Regions from separate parts of the Neoaquamicrobium sediminum genome, predicted to be linked through region 2. Evidence: riboswitches for the same ligand, from Rfam matches in the RefSeq annotation. Region 2 holds a riboswitch; the other holds the start of a gene.
What was found. Region 2 has a riboswitch for cobalamin ahead of V1479_RS20390 (DUF1636 family protein). Riboswitches for the same ligand answer to the same signal wherever they lie in the genome.
Positions count from the first base shown of each region.

Region 1: linked by a shared signal. The riboswitch ahead of V1479_RS00055 (TonB-dependent receptor domain-containing protein) and the one ahead of V1479_RS20390 (DUF1636 family protein) in region 2 are both predicted to bind cobalamin.

Region 1 covers NZ_JAZHFV010000001.1:8,012-13,641, reverse strand. The annotation lists gene V1479_RS00060 (ABC transporter substrate-binding protein) at 1-689, opposite strand, end outside; gene V1479_RS00055 (TonB-dependent receptor domain-containing protein) at 704-2,563, opposite strand; cobalamin riboswitch at 2,743-2,946, opposite strand; gene wecB (non-hydrolyzing UDP-N-acetylglucosamine 2-epimerase) at 2,990-4,114, opposite strand; gene V1479_RS00045 (ABC transporter ATP-binding protein) at 4,145-4,930, opposite strand; gene V1479_RS00040 (ABC transporter permease) at 4,947-5,630, opposite strand, start outside.
Region 2 covers NZ_JAZHFV010000006.1:752,824-758,453, reverse strand. The annotation lists gene cbiB (adenosylcobinamide-phosphate synthase CbiB) at 1-252, shown strand, start outside; gene cobO (cob(I)yrinic acid a,c-diamide adenosyltransferase) at 249-863, opposite strand; gene cobU (bifunctional adenosylcobinamide kinase/adenosylcobinamide-phosphate guanylyltransferase) at 863-1,381, opposite strand; gene V1479_RS20400 (CbtA family protein) at 1,374-2,105, opposite strand; gene V1479_RS20395 (CbtB domain-containing protein) at 2,121-2,297, opposite strand; cobalamin riboswitch at 2,329-2,525, opposite strand; cobalamin riboswitch at 2,586-2,786, shown strand; gene V1479_RS20390 (DUF1636 family protein) at 2,824-3,264, shown strand; gene cobW (cobalamin biosynthesis protein CobW) at 3,261-4,298, shown strand; gene cobN (cobaltochelatase subunit CobN) at 4,302-5,630, shown strand, end outside.

The DNA of each region.
Region 1 (5,630 bases), on a different contig from region 2:
AGAGCTGGGCGGTCGTAAGTGCGTTCGCCGAGCACGACCAGATCCGGGTTGGCAAGCACGAGCTCCTCGAGTGGAAGGCGCTGGACGCCGACGATCCCGAGCCGGTCGGCGATGCTTTGCAGGCCTGCGGCCTCTATCACGGCGTTGGACAGCGAGCCGTCGCCGGACGTGTAGCTGTTGGCGGAATAGATCGCGACGGAAAGCGGCGGCGCCGGTTCGCGTGCCAGTTCCGCCAGCCCCGCATCGAGTTCCGCGATCAATTCATCCGCGCGCTGCTGCCGCCCAAGCAACTCGCCCATGCGGCGTATGTTGGCCCGCACGCCCTCGAACGTGCCTTCGGGGGCGAATTCCTCCACCCGAAAGCCCAGGCGCCGCAACATGTCGATGGTTGCCCGCGTGGTGAAAGTGCCGGCAATCACCAGGTCCGGCTGCATCAGGAAGATTTCCTCGCCGAGCCCGTGATTGACGACATAGCGTCCCGCCTCGTCGGCCAGCACGGACACGCCCGGATCGCCGGCAAGGTGCGAAACGGAGTGGAGCTGCCCCTCCGCGGCCAGCAGCATGGCGAGCTGGTCGGTGCAGACATTCATCGAGACGACGCGGCTTGGTGCGGCGTCGGTCGCCCGCGCCGGCGATATCCCCGCAGCAATTGTCAGGGAAACGGCAACTATGGCGCGGGCGATGAACACGGCGCGTTTCCCGATCAGAATTGCCGTGTCAGGCTCAAATTGATCGTCCGGCCCGGCGCGCGGTAGCCCGCAACAGTCTCGTACGTCTCATCGAACAGGTTCTCGACCGAGAACTTCATCGTCGACTTCTCATCGAAGCGATAGCTGGCGGAAAGATCGACCGTAACATAGTCCGGCGCCCTGGTGGTGTTGGCCACGTTCGAGTGCTTGGAGGCCACGTAGAGCACCTTGGCCGACAGGTCGAGCTTGTCGGTGGCGGCGAAGTTCAGCTCCGCGCCCGCCTTGAAGCGATCGCGGTTGGGGATATGGAGCCCGTTATCGAGATTGACCGGATCGCGCACGTCGAGGGTCACCTTGCCGCTCCAGCGCTCGTCGAAAGCGTGCCACACAGATGCCTCGAAGCCGGTGATGCGCGCACGCGCGACATTGAACGGGATATAGGTCGCCGGCATTGAGGCGATCGCGTCACGCAGCCACGTCTGGTAGAAAACGAGATCGACGCTGGTATCGGCGTTCGGCTGCCAGGCTAGCCCGACCTCGTAGGTCTGCGACTTCTCCGGGCGCAGGTCCGGATTGGAATAGCCAGGGTAATAAAGGTCGTTGAAGGTCGGGGCGCGGAAGCCCGTACCATAGGATGCGCGGCCGACAAGGCCCGGCACGAATTCGTAGCTGGCGCCGATATTGTAGGTGGTCGCATCACCGAACTGCTCGTTGTAGTCGTGGCGGATGCCGCTATCGACGGTAAGCGCGCCATAGTCGAGCGAGTATTGCGCGAAACCGGCTGCAAGCGTGCGGCCCGTGACGGCTAGCGGCAAGGTGGTGTCGACGCTTTCGCGATAGACCTCGAAGCCGCCAAGCAGCGTGTGGTCGACCAGTCCAGTCGTGAAGCTCTTTTCTGTCGATGCAAGAACGCCATAGCGGGTCGTGTCAAATTCGTCCTCGCCCGGCACGCCGTCACGGAAATTCGTGCTCAGGTCTACGCCGCTCGAAAATTCCACCGTCGACGACCAGTCGTCGGTGTGGTCGAAGGTTGCACCGGCCTTGCCAGCGAAAGTCGTGGTGTCGACCTCGTTGAAGCCGGGAGCGGTGGCGTCATACTGGCTGCGGCCACGCGAGAAGAGACCGTCGGCATAGAGCCGGCCCCAGCCGAACTGCTTGGAAAGCGAGAAATTGAACGAGCCCTGCATGAACCCGTCATCATCGGGTTCGTGCCCCCAGGTCGTCGGCAGGGTGAAGTCGTAGCCACGCGTGCCAAGGATGCCGCCGCCGACCGAATATTCGAGGCCGTCCACCTCGCCACGAAGGTCTGCGGATAGCTGCGCACCCCACGGATGGCTGACGCCCGCCGTCACGCTGCCGCAGAAATTGCGGCCGTCACCGCAGGCACCGCCGCGCTTGGTGATGATGTTGATGACGCCGCCCATCGCATCGGCGCCGTATTGCGAAGAATGAGGCCCCTTGGCGATCTCGATACGCTCGATCGCCGACAGCGGAATATTGAAAAGCGAGCTGGTGCCGCTTGTTGCCGCTGCGGTGCGCACGCCGTTGACCAGCACCAGCGTCTGGGTCGAGGACATGCCCCGAAGCTGCACGTTGGATGAAGCGCCCTGGCCACCGTAGCTGGTTATCGAAACGCCGGTGTAGCGCTTGAGCAACGACGGCAAGTCGGCCGCCGCCGAGCTTGCTATCTCCGCCTCGTCGACAACCGTCACCGACGACGTCGAACGGATCAGCGGCGTCTCGCGCCGCAACGGCGTCGTTACCACGATCGTGTCCAGAACGGTCGTGTCGTTGTCCGTACCGAGCGCGCTCTGCCCCTGCGCCGCCCCACATGCGAGCGCCAGCGCGCTTGCCGTCAAAATCCACTGTCTCATGTCTGTCCCCGCTTCCAGGCAAGGGCGCTACGCGCCCCGGTTTCATCAGAACCGCAGACGGTTTCAGGCTTGAGGCTTATGACGGGCGAATGCACATCGAACCCCGGCCGTTTCCGGCATGCGGCAACTTTCGATGTCACCGCGACGGACGACCGCGCTAGGACACACCCCGTATCCTGGCTTGGGTGACTGGAACGGCAGGTCTCCTGGCTCCCGTGTCATCGCCTCCTTCCACCTTCCCGGCCGATCGAGGCCAGTGGCATGTCCGGTAGTTGGCTCAACGGTTACAGTTGCGGGGGCAGCCGCGGCATTGGCCCACAAAGGCCGCACCGCGTTCCCATTTTCATCCGCCTCGCGGCGGAACCAGTTCCAAGATCGTGCTATCGCGTGCGAAGCCGCTCGTCAACGCAGTTGGATGCCGTTGGATCAACGGGAAATGCCGATCCTGATCGCTTCGAGGATCCGCTGGGCGGCCTTGCCGTCCCCGTAGGGGTTGGTGATTTCGCTGACACGCCTGTACGCCTCGGGCGAATCGAGAAGATGGGTCGCCTCACGGACGATGACGTCAGGATCTGTTCCGACCAAACGTGCGGTGCCGGCTTCTACTGCCTCTGGCCTCTCCGTCACGTCGCGGGTGACGAGCACAGGCTTGCCGAGCGACGGCGCTTCCTCCTGGATGCCGCCGGAATCGGTGATGATGAGGTGCGACCGACGCATCAGGTAGATGAACGGCAGATATTCCAGTGGATCGATCAGGAAGACGTCGTCCACGCCGGACAGGGTCTCGCGTGCGGCCTGCTGTACGTTCTCGTTCAGATGGACCGGATAGACGACCTGCACGTCGCCGCGCCTCGCCAGCCGCGCGAGTGCCTCGCACATGCGGCGCAGGCCACCGCCGAAGTTTTCGCGGCGATGCCCCGTGACCAGCAAGAGACGTTTGGCCGGATCGAGATAGGTGAAATCCGAGGCGATCGCATTTTGCCTCGCCGCGTCGCCCTCGATCAGATCGGAGGCCATCAGCAACGCGTCGATGACGGTGTTGCCGGTAACGGCGATGCGCGAAGCGTCGATCCGTTCGTCGAGCAAGGCTTGGCGCGCCTGCGGCGTCGGCGCGAAGAGCCAGCGTCCGACCACGTCGATGACGCTGCGGTTCATCTCCTCTGGCCACGGACGCATGATGTCGCGGGTGCGCAGGCCTGCTTCGACATGGCCTACCGGCACCTGATGGTAGAAGGCCGCCAGCGCCGCCGCCATGGCCGTGGTCGTATCGCCATGGACCAGAACGACGTCCGGCTTGTGCTCGCGGATCACCTTTTCCATACCCTGCAGCACACGCACGGTTATGTCGGTGAGTGACTGGCCGGGCGTCATGATGTCGAGATCGATGTCAGGCTCGATCCCGAAGATACCGAGCACCTGATCCAGCATCGTGCGATGCTGCCCCGTCACGCAGACGAGGGTCTCGAAAGCGGAATCGGCGCGAAACGCGGCCACGACAGGCGCCATCTTGATGGCTTCCGGGCGGGTTCCGAATACGATTGCTACCTTCAAGTGCTGCTCCGCGTTTCTAGCGCCGTGTCGTCAGGCAGCGGGCTGCTCGGCGGATGGATCGTCTCCGGTGGCGCCGCCGGTCTCGCTTGCCGTGAAGAAGGCGGATGCCTTCGGCACGGACCCCCTGAACGCGATCCTGCCCTTGCGCATCACGACCGCCCGTGTGCAGAGCGCCGACAGGACGGCCGTCGAGTGCGAGGCAACGACGATTATGCCGCCGGACGCTGTGAACGTTTCCAGTCGCTTCTCGGCTTTCGAATGGAAACGCTTGTCGCCGGCCCCGATGACCTCGTCTATCAGGAGGATGTCGGCCTCCAACGCGGTCATGAAGGCGAAGCCAAAGCGGGCACGCATGCCGGCGGAATAGGTGCCGACCGGCAGATCGAAGAAGTCGCCCAGCTCGGTGAAATCGACGATGTCCTCGACGACGTCGGGGATCCGCTTCGGGTCGAGCTGGTGGAGAGCGGCAAGCCGCTGGACGTTTTCCAGGCCGGTCAATCTCAGGTCGATGCCGGCGACCGTGCTGAAAAGCGTGAGGATCTTGCCGCTGTAGGTGCGGGTGCCGCGCGAAAGCGGGAGAATGCCTGCCAGCGTGCGCAGCAGCGTGCTTTTGCCGGAGCCGTTGTTGCCGATCAGACCGAGGCGCACGCCTTCGCGCAGATCGAGATTGATGTTGTCCAGCGCGCGCACGAATGTGCGGCTTTCCATCTTGAAGATGGTGCCGCCGAGCAGGTCGCCGACGCCACGCCCGCGGTCGCGCCCGCTGCGCATGACCGGGTAGTCGACGCCTGCCTTGGTCAGTTCGATGTGTGTCATCGCCGCAACCTCTTCGTCAGACCTTGAAGATCATCCACCTGCGCGTGACGCCGAAAAGCCAGATCGACGCGACCACCACCAGCAAGGTGAAGGAGCAGGCGTAGATATAGGAGATCGCCTCCGGTACGCGTCCGAGCGCAGGCTCGCGGACGACGGCGATCAGATGGGTGAACGGATTGACCATTGCGATAAGGCCTCTCATCCCGCCGCGCTCGTCGGCGTACCATAGAAGCGGGGTTGCGAAAAACATGATGCCCATGATCGAGTTCACCGCCTCTGCCAGGTTCGGCAGAAAGGAACTTACCACCATGAAGGTGAGCGCCGTCGCGAAAATGAAAACGACGGCGATGATGATTCCCGGTACGAGCAGCAGCATGGCTGCGTTGAAGGTCTGCGGATAGACCGCGAGGTATCCTGCAAAACCCAATATGGAAAAGGCGAAACGCACCGAGTGCTCCGTCATGAACCGCATGACGCAGGCCAGATAGGTGACGTTGCCGTTGCCAAGAATGATCTTGTTCCGCGTCAGGATGCCGTAGCCGGACGTAACTGCCGCCGAATAGAAGGCGAACAACGGCATGCCTATCGAGAGATAGCCGAAATAGTCGTGATGATTTGCCGCGACGGCCGGACCGAGCACGAGAAAGATCACGGTGACGCGCAGCAGCGACTGGAACGTGTAGAACAGCAATCCGAAACG
Region 2 (5,630 bases):
CGCGATGCGCGGCGTCACAAGTCGCCCAACGCAGGCTGGCCGGAAGCCGCGATGGCCGGCGCGCTCGGCCTCGCACTGGCAGGCCCGCGCTCCTATGGCGGCGTTCTGGTCGATGACGTCTTCATGGGCGAAGGCGGCCGCCGCGAAGCCGACGCTGCCGATATCCGCCGCGCCCTGCGACTCTACCGGACAGCCGACGCGCTGCTGATCGGCCTCGCCGGCGTAGGCGCCGCAAGTGTGCTGGCTCTCTAGAATTCTATGCCCGCCTGCGCCTTCACGCCGGCGGCAAAGTGGTGCTTGACCTGCCCCATCTCGGTGACGAGGTCTGCCACCTCCACGAGTTCGGGCTTTGCGTTGCGTCCGGTGACGACGACATGCAGGTCCGGCCGGCGCGCCTTCAGGTTAGCCACGACACTGCCGAGGTCGAGGTAGTCGTAGCGCAGAGCGATGTTGAGCTCGTCGAGGATTACTAGGCCGAAACTCTCGTCGGCCATCATCTCCTGCGCCTTCGCCCATGCGCGCTCGGCCGCGGCCACGTCGCGGGCGAGATCCTGCGTCTCCCAGGTGAACCCCTCCCCCATCGCGTGCCAGACGAACATGTCTCCGAAGCGCTCGAGCGCCTGCGTCTCGCCCGTCTTCCATGCGCCCTTGACAAACTGCACGACACCGACCCGCCGACCGTGTCCCAGCATGCGCAAGGCAAGGCCAAACGCCGCAGTCGACTTGCCCTTGCCCGGCCCGGTATTGACGACCAAAAGACCCTTTTCGACCGTCTTGCCGGCGACCTCGGCGTCCTGCACGGCCTTGCGTTTCTCCATCTTGGCCTTGTGGCGCTCGGCTTGCTTTTCGTCGATCTCGCGCATCACTTCACTTTCATCGGCAGGCCGGCGACCATGAAGACCACGCTATCAGCGCGCGCCGCAACCATCTGGTTGAGGCGACCTGCAGCATCGCGAAACCGGCGCGCAAGCGCGTTGTCCGGCACGATGCCGAGCCCGACCTCGTTTGCGACGACAACCCAGCGCCCATGCGGGCTGGCGAGGGCATCAGCCAGCCGCTGCGATTCGGCCTCGACGTCACGCTCGGCCAGCATCACATTCGTCAGCCACAGGGTCAGGCAATCCAGAAGAACCGGACGACCCCCGGGCAACGCTTCCAGCGCGTCGACGAGGTCCAGTGGCGCATCGACGGTGTGCCATCGAGAATCTCGGCGCGCGCGATGATGGGCGATCCGCTCCGCCATTTCCGCGTCGAGGGCCTGCGCCGTAGCGATATAGGTCCACGGTGTGGGTTCTGCGGACAGCAGTTCCTCGGCGTGGCGGCTCTTTCCCGAGCGCGCGCCGCCGAGGACGAAAGTCAGCGTACCAGTCGGGTCAGGCAAGGCTGCTTTGCGGCTCGCCGAGCCCCTGCGCGAAACGCGGCCGCAGCACGCCAACCATGGCGCCGAGAGCCAGCCAGAAGACGAGGTTGGTCACGGTCACCGCCACAACAAAGCTGTGGTGGAGATGGGCCGGGACCAGCGTATCGTGGCTCTCCGGCTGCGGAGCGCCGATGACGTGCGGCAGCACGATCAGCACGGCACCCAGGGCCGCCAGCGCCGCCGACCGCGTCAGCGCGATAAGCGCGAGGCCACCGGCCGTGGCAATGACGACACCGATCCACCATGCCTGCCGCGCGAAGAGATCGGCGGCAGGCATGCCCGGCAGTTCGGGCGGCAGGCCTAGTCCGGGCGCAAGCGTGAACACCGAGAAACCAGCGAACCCCCAGAATAGTCCCTGCCGCCAGCCGGCGATCCCGCCAACCAGTTCGGATCCAACAACCAGCAGCAGGCTGAAGCCAATGCCGGTCACAATGGCTGCAAGGGCGGTGTAGAGGGTTCGTTCCAGCCCGTCGGCGGGCATCCAGGCCTCGTCGCCATGGCTGTGCCCGGCTGCACCGTGATCGTGTGATTCTTCAGCCGCAGCACCTTCTTCGCCGGTGCCTTCATAGGCTTCGGCTTGGAGAATGAGGGGAACCGTGAAGGCAACCTGCATGGCAGTCATGACGAGACCTGCGAGCAGGCCGGCGAGCGCCGCGACGAACACGACGTTACGAAAAATGGTCATGGCTTAACTCTCGTCTCAGTGGCAGGGAAATGCCATCGAATGGCGGTAGTCGTGGCCGGCATTGTGCACCACCTCCATGTGGGAGAAGCCCACAAAGCCGGTGATGAAAAGGCCTAGAAAACCTGCGAGCGAGAGTTGCAATAGGCGCGACTGCGACGATGTCGCAGCAATTGCACCAGATGAAGTAGCCATGATTCGTCCTTTCCCCTCCACCCGAGGGAACGTGTTTCGATGGCCGGCGGCAGGTCTCCTGGCTCGCGGGTCACAGCCCTTCCCCGCCTTCCCGAAGCGAATGCTCCAGTGGCTTTTGGGGAAAGGCTCTCCGCTTACAGTTGCGGGGGCAGCCGCGGAATCGGGCGCTGTTGGCCCTCACCGCATTCCCTCTGGTCCCTTGCGGGAACCGACGACGTATTCACCATAGCGCAATCATCGGCTGCCGCAACCTTCAATCGAGCCGCGTTGACAGCCTTACCTCGGGCGACCTAAATGGACGCCGACGGTCCTGTCGCCGCGAGGTGACAGGCTAAGAGGGAATACGGTGCGCTTTCGGGCAAATCCGTAGCTGTCCCCGCAACTGTAGACGGATAGTTCCTGTCGAATGCCACTGAAGCGGGTGCTTCGGGAAGGCGGCAGGAGCAGCGATCCGTGAGCCAGGAGACCTGCCGTCGCAGACCCAATCCTGACCGCCCGGCGGGTGTTCCCGGGCAAGGAGCGCAATGTGACGGACATAATTTCCGGCGAGTTGAAGCCGGACCTCGATGCCTCTTCGGCAGATAGCGAGACCGCGTCCGCGGTCACCATCATCGTCTGCAGTTCCTGCCGCTATCCAGGCACGCCGGCCGAAACCTTTCCACGACCCGGATCGGCGCTGGCCGACGCCACCCGCGAGGCCGCAGCAGACAGCACGGTCGACGTCAGGCAGGTCGCCTGTCTCGGCAACTGCAAGCGAGGCCTGAGCGCCGCCGTGCTGCGCGCCGGCTCGTGGAGCTACATCTTCGGTGAACTCGACACCGACAACGCCGCAGACCTCGTTGCGGGCGCGGAGCTCTTTGCCGGCTCATCCGATGGTTTCATGCCGTTCCGCAATCGGCCCGAAGCGCTCAAGCGCGGCCTCATCGCCCGCGTCCCCACAGCAGCCAACCTTCAGGATCTCAAATGAACACTTCGGTCCAGCGCATCCCCTGCACGGTCATCACCGGCTTTCTCGGCGCCGGCAAGACCACGCTTATCCGCAACCTGATCGAGAATGCCGGCGGCAGGAAACTCGCCGTCATCGTCAACGAGTTCGGCGATGTTGGCATCGACGGCGAAATTTTGCGCGGCTGCGGCGTCGAGAACTGCTCCGAGGAGGACATCGTCGAACTGGCGAATGGCTGCATCTGTTGCACCGTCGCCGACGATTTCGTGCCGGCTCTGGACAAGATCCTGTCGCGCGGCACGCAGGTCGACCACATACTGATCGAGACGTCGGGCCTCGCCCTGCCCAAGCAGCTGGTGCAGGCGTTCCAGTGGCCTGCCGTGCGCAACCGCGTCACGGTGGACAGCGTGGTGGCGGTCGTCGACGGACCCGCGCTTGCCGCGGGCGAGGTGACCGGCGACCGCAACGCGCTCGAACAGCAGCGGGCCGCGGACGAATCGATCGACCACGAAGACCCGGTAGAGGAAGTCTTCGAGGATCAGGTCGCCTGCGCGGACCTGATCGTGCTGTCCAAGAGCGACCTGCTGGACGATGCCGCCAGACGCCGGGCCGAAGCAGCGGTGGCCGAGCACCTGCCGCGCGCGGTCAAGATCGTAGCCGTCGCAAACGGCCGCATTGATGCCGGAGCGGTCCTCGGTCTCGGCCTCGCCGTCGAAGACGACATTGAGAACCGCAAGACGCACCACGATGACGAGGAAGATCACGAGCACGACGATTTCGACTCCTTCGTCATCGAGCTTCCGGCGATCGCAAGCCCCGAGGAGCTTGCCCGCAAGGTTGCAAGCGCTGCTGAGGCTGAGAACGTCCTGCGCCTGAAGGGGTTCGCCCATGTCGAGGGCAAGCCGATGCGCCTGCTGGTACAGGCTGTTGGGCCGCGCGTCTCGCATCACTACGACCGCGCCTGGGAAGCCGGCGAAGAGAAGGCGACACGGCTCGTCGTGATCGGCCTGAAAGGGCTCGACCGCGCGGCGGTGGAGCGCCTGCTGGCCGCCTGAACCATGCACATCCTCGCGACATCTTCGGCCTCTCTGGACGACCTGATCGATCCCGTCGATCTGGCCATGCAGCCGGCGGAGATGATCGCGCTGTCCTTCTCCGACAGCGACCTTGCTGCACTTTCACGGGCTTGGAAGGCCGCCGACGGCGCGTTGCCCTCGCTGCGGCTGGCGGCCTTGCGCGACTTGCGGCATCCGATGTCCGTCGACCTGTGGCTCGATGGCGCCGGCGGGAAGGCGAAGGTGGTGGTGGTGCGCCTGCTCGGCGGCCACGACTACTGGCGCTACGGCTGCGACAGGGTGGCGGAAACCGCGCGGCGAAACGGCATCGCACTTGCGCTGCTGCCGGGCGAATGCCGCGAGCGCGACGAGCGGCTGGCCGGGCTCTCGACTATTTCCGACGTCGAGTATGACGCCCTGCTGGCCTGTTTCCGCGAGGGAGGGTCGGACAATCTCGCATCGGCGCTGCGCCATATGGCGCGGCTGGCCGGCCACGCTGTCGAGGCGGCGACGGCGGCACCCATCGCGAAGGCTGGCTATTATCTGCCGGGCGACGGTGTCGTTACGCCCGAGCAGGTCGTTCCGGATGGCAGGCCCGTCGTGCCGCTGCTGTTCTATCGATCGATGCTGCTGGCGGACGACGTCGCGCCCATCGTTGCGCTGGCGAATGCGCTTGCGGGGCGCGGTATCTGTGCTCTGCCCATTTTCGTTGCGAGCCTACGCGACGACGCGGCGCGGGCTCTGCTCAAGGACGCGGTGAAGCGTTTCGCCCCGTCGCTACTGGTCACCGCGACGGCTTTCGCCACCGGTGCCGAACCCGGCGAGCAGAACATCTTCGACGAGATCGGCCTTCCGGTGTTTCAGGTAGCGATTGCCACGACGAGGCGGGATGCCTGGGCGGAAGGCCAGCGCGGTCTGGCGCCGCCAGACCTTGCGATGCATGTGGTCCTGCCGGAACTCGACGGGCGGCTTATGGCCGGCGCAATCTCCTTCAAGCAGGCGGCCGAACCAGACGCCCAACTGGCGTTGAGACCCACGGTCAACCGGCCGGAGCTTGACCGGGTCGCGCAGGTGGCCGCCCGCATCGAGGCATTCGTCACGCTGCAACGGACCCCGCCCGCCGAGCGCCGTGTGGCGATCCTCGTTCCCGACTACCCGGCGGCGGCCGGCCGTACAGGTTATGCCGTCGGCCTCGATGTGCCGCAAAGCGTGCTGGAGATGCTGCACAACCTGAAGAACGCCGGCTATGCGGTTGAGAAGATTCCCGCTTCAGCGCGCGAGCTGATGCGGCTGCTTAAGCGCGAAAGCGATGCACTTGCGCTTGATGTCTAT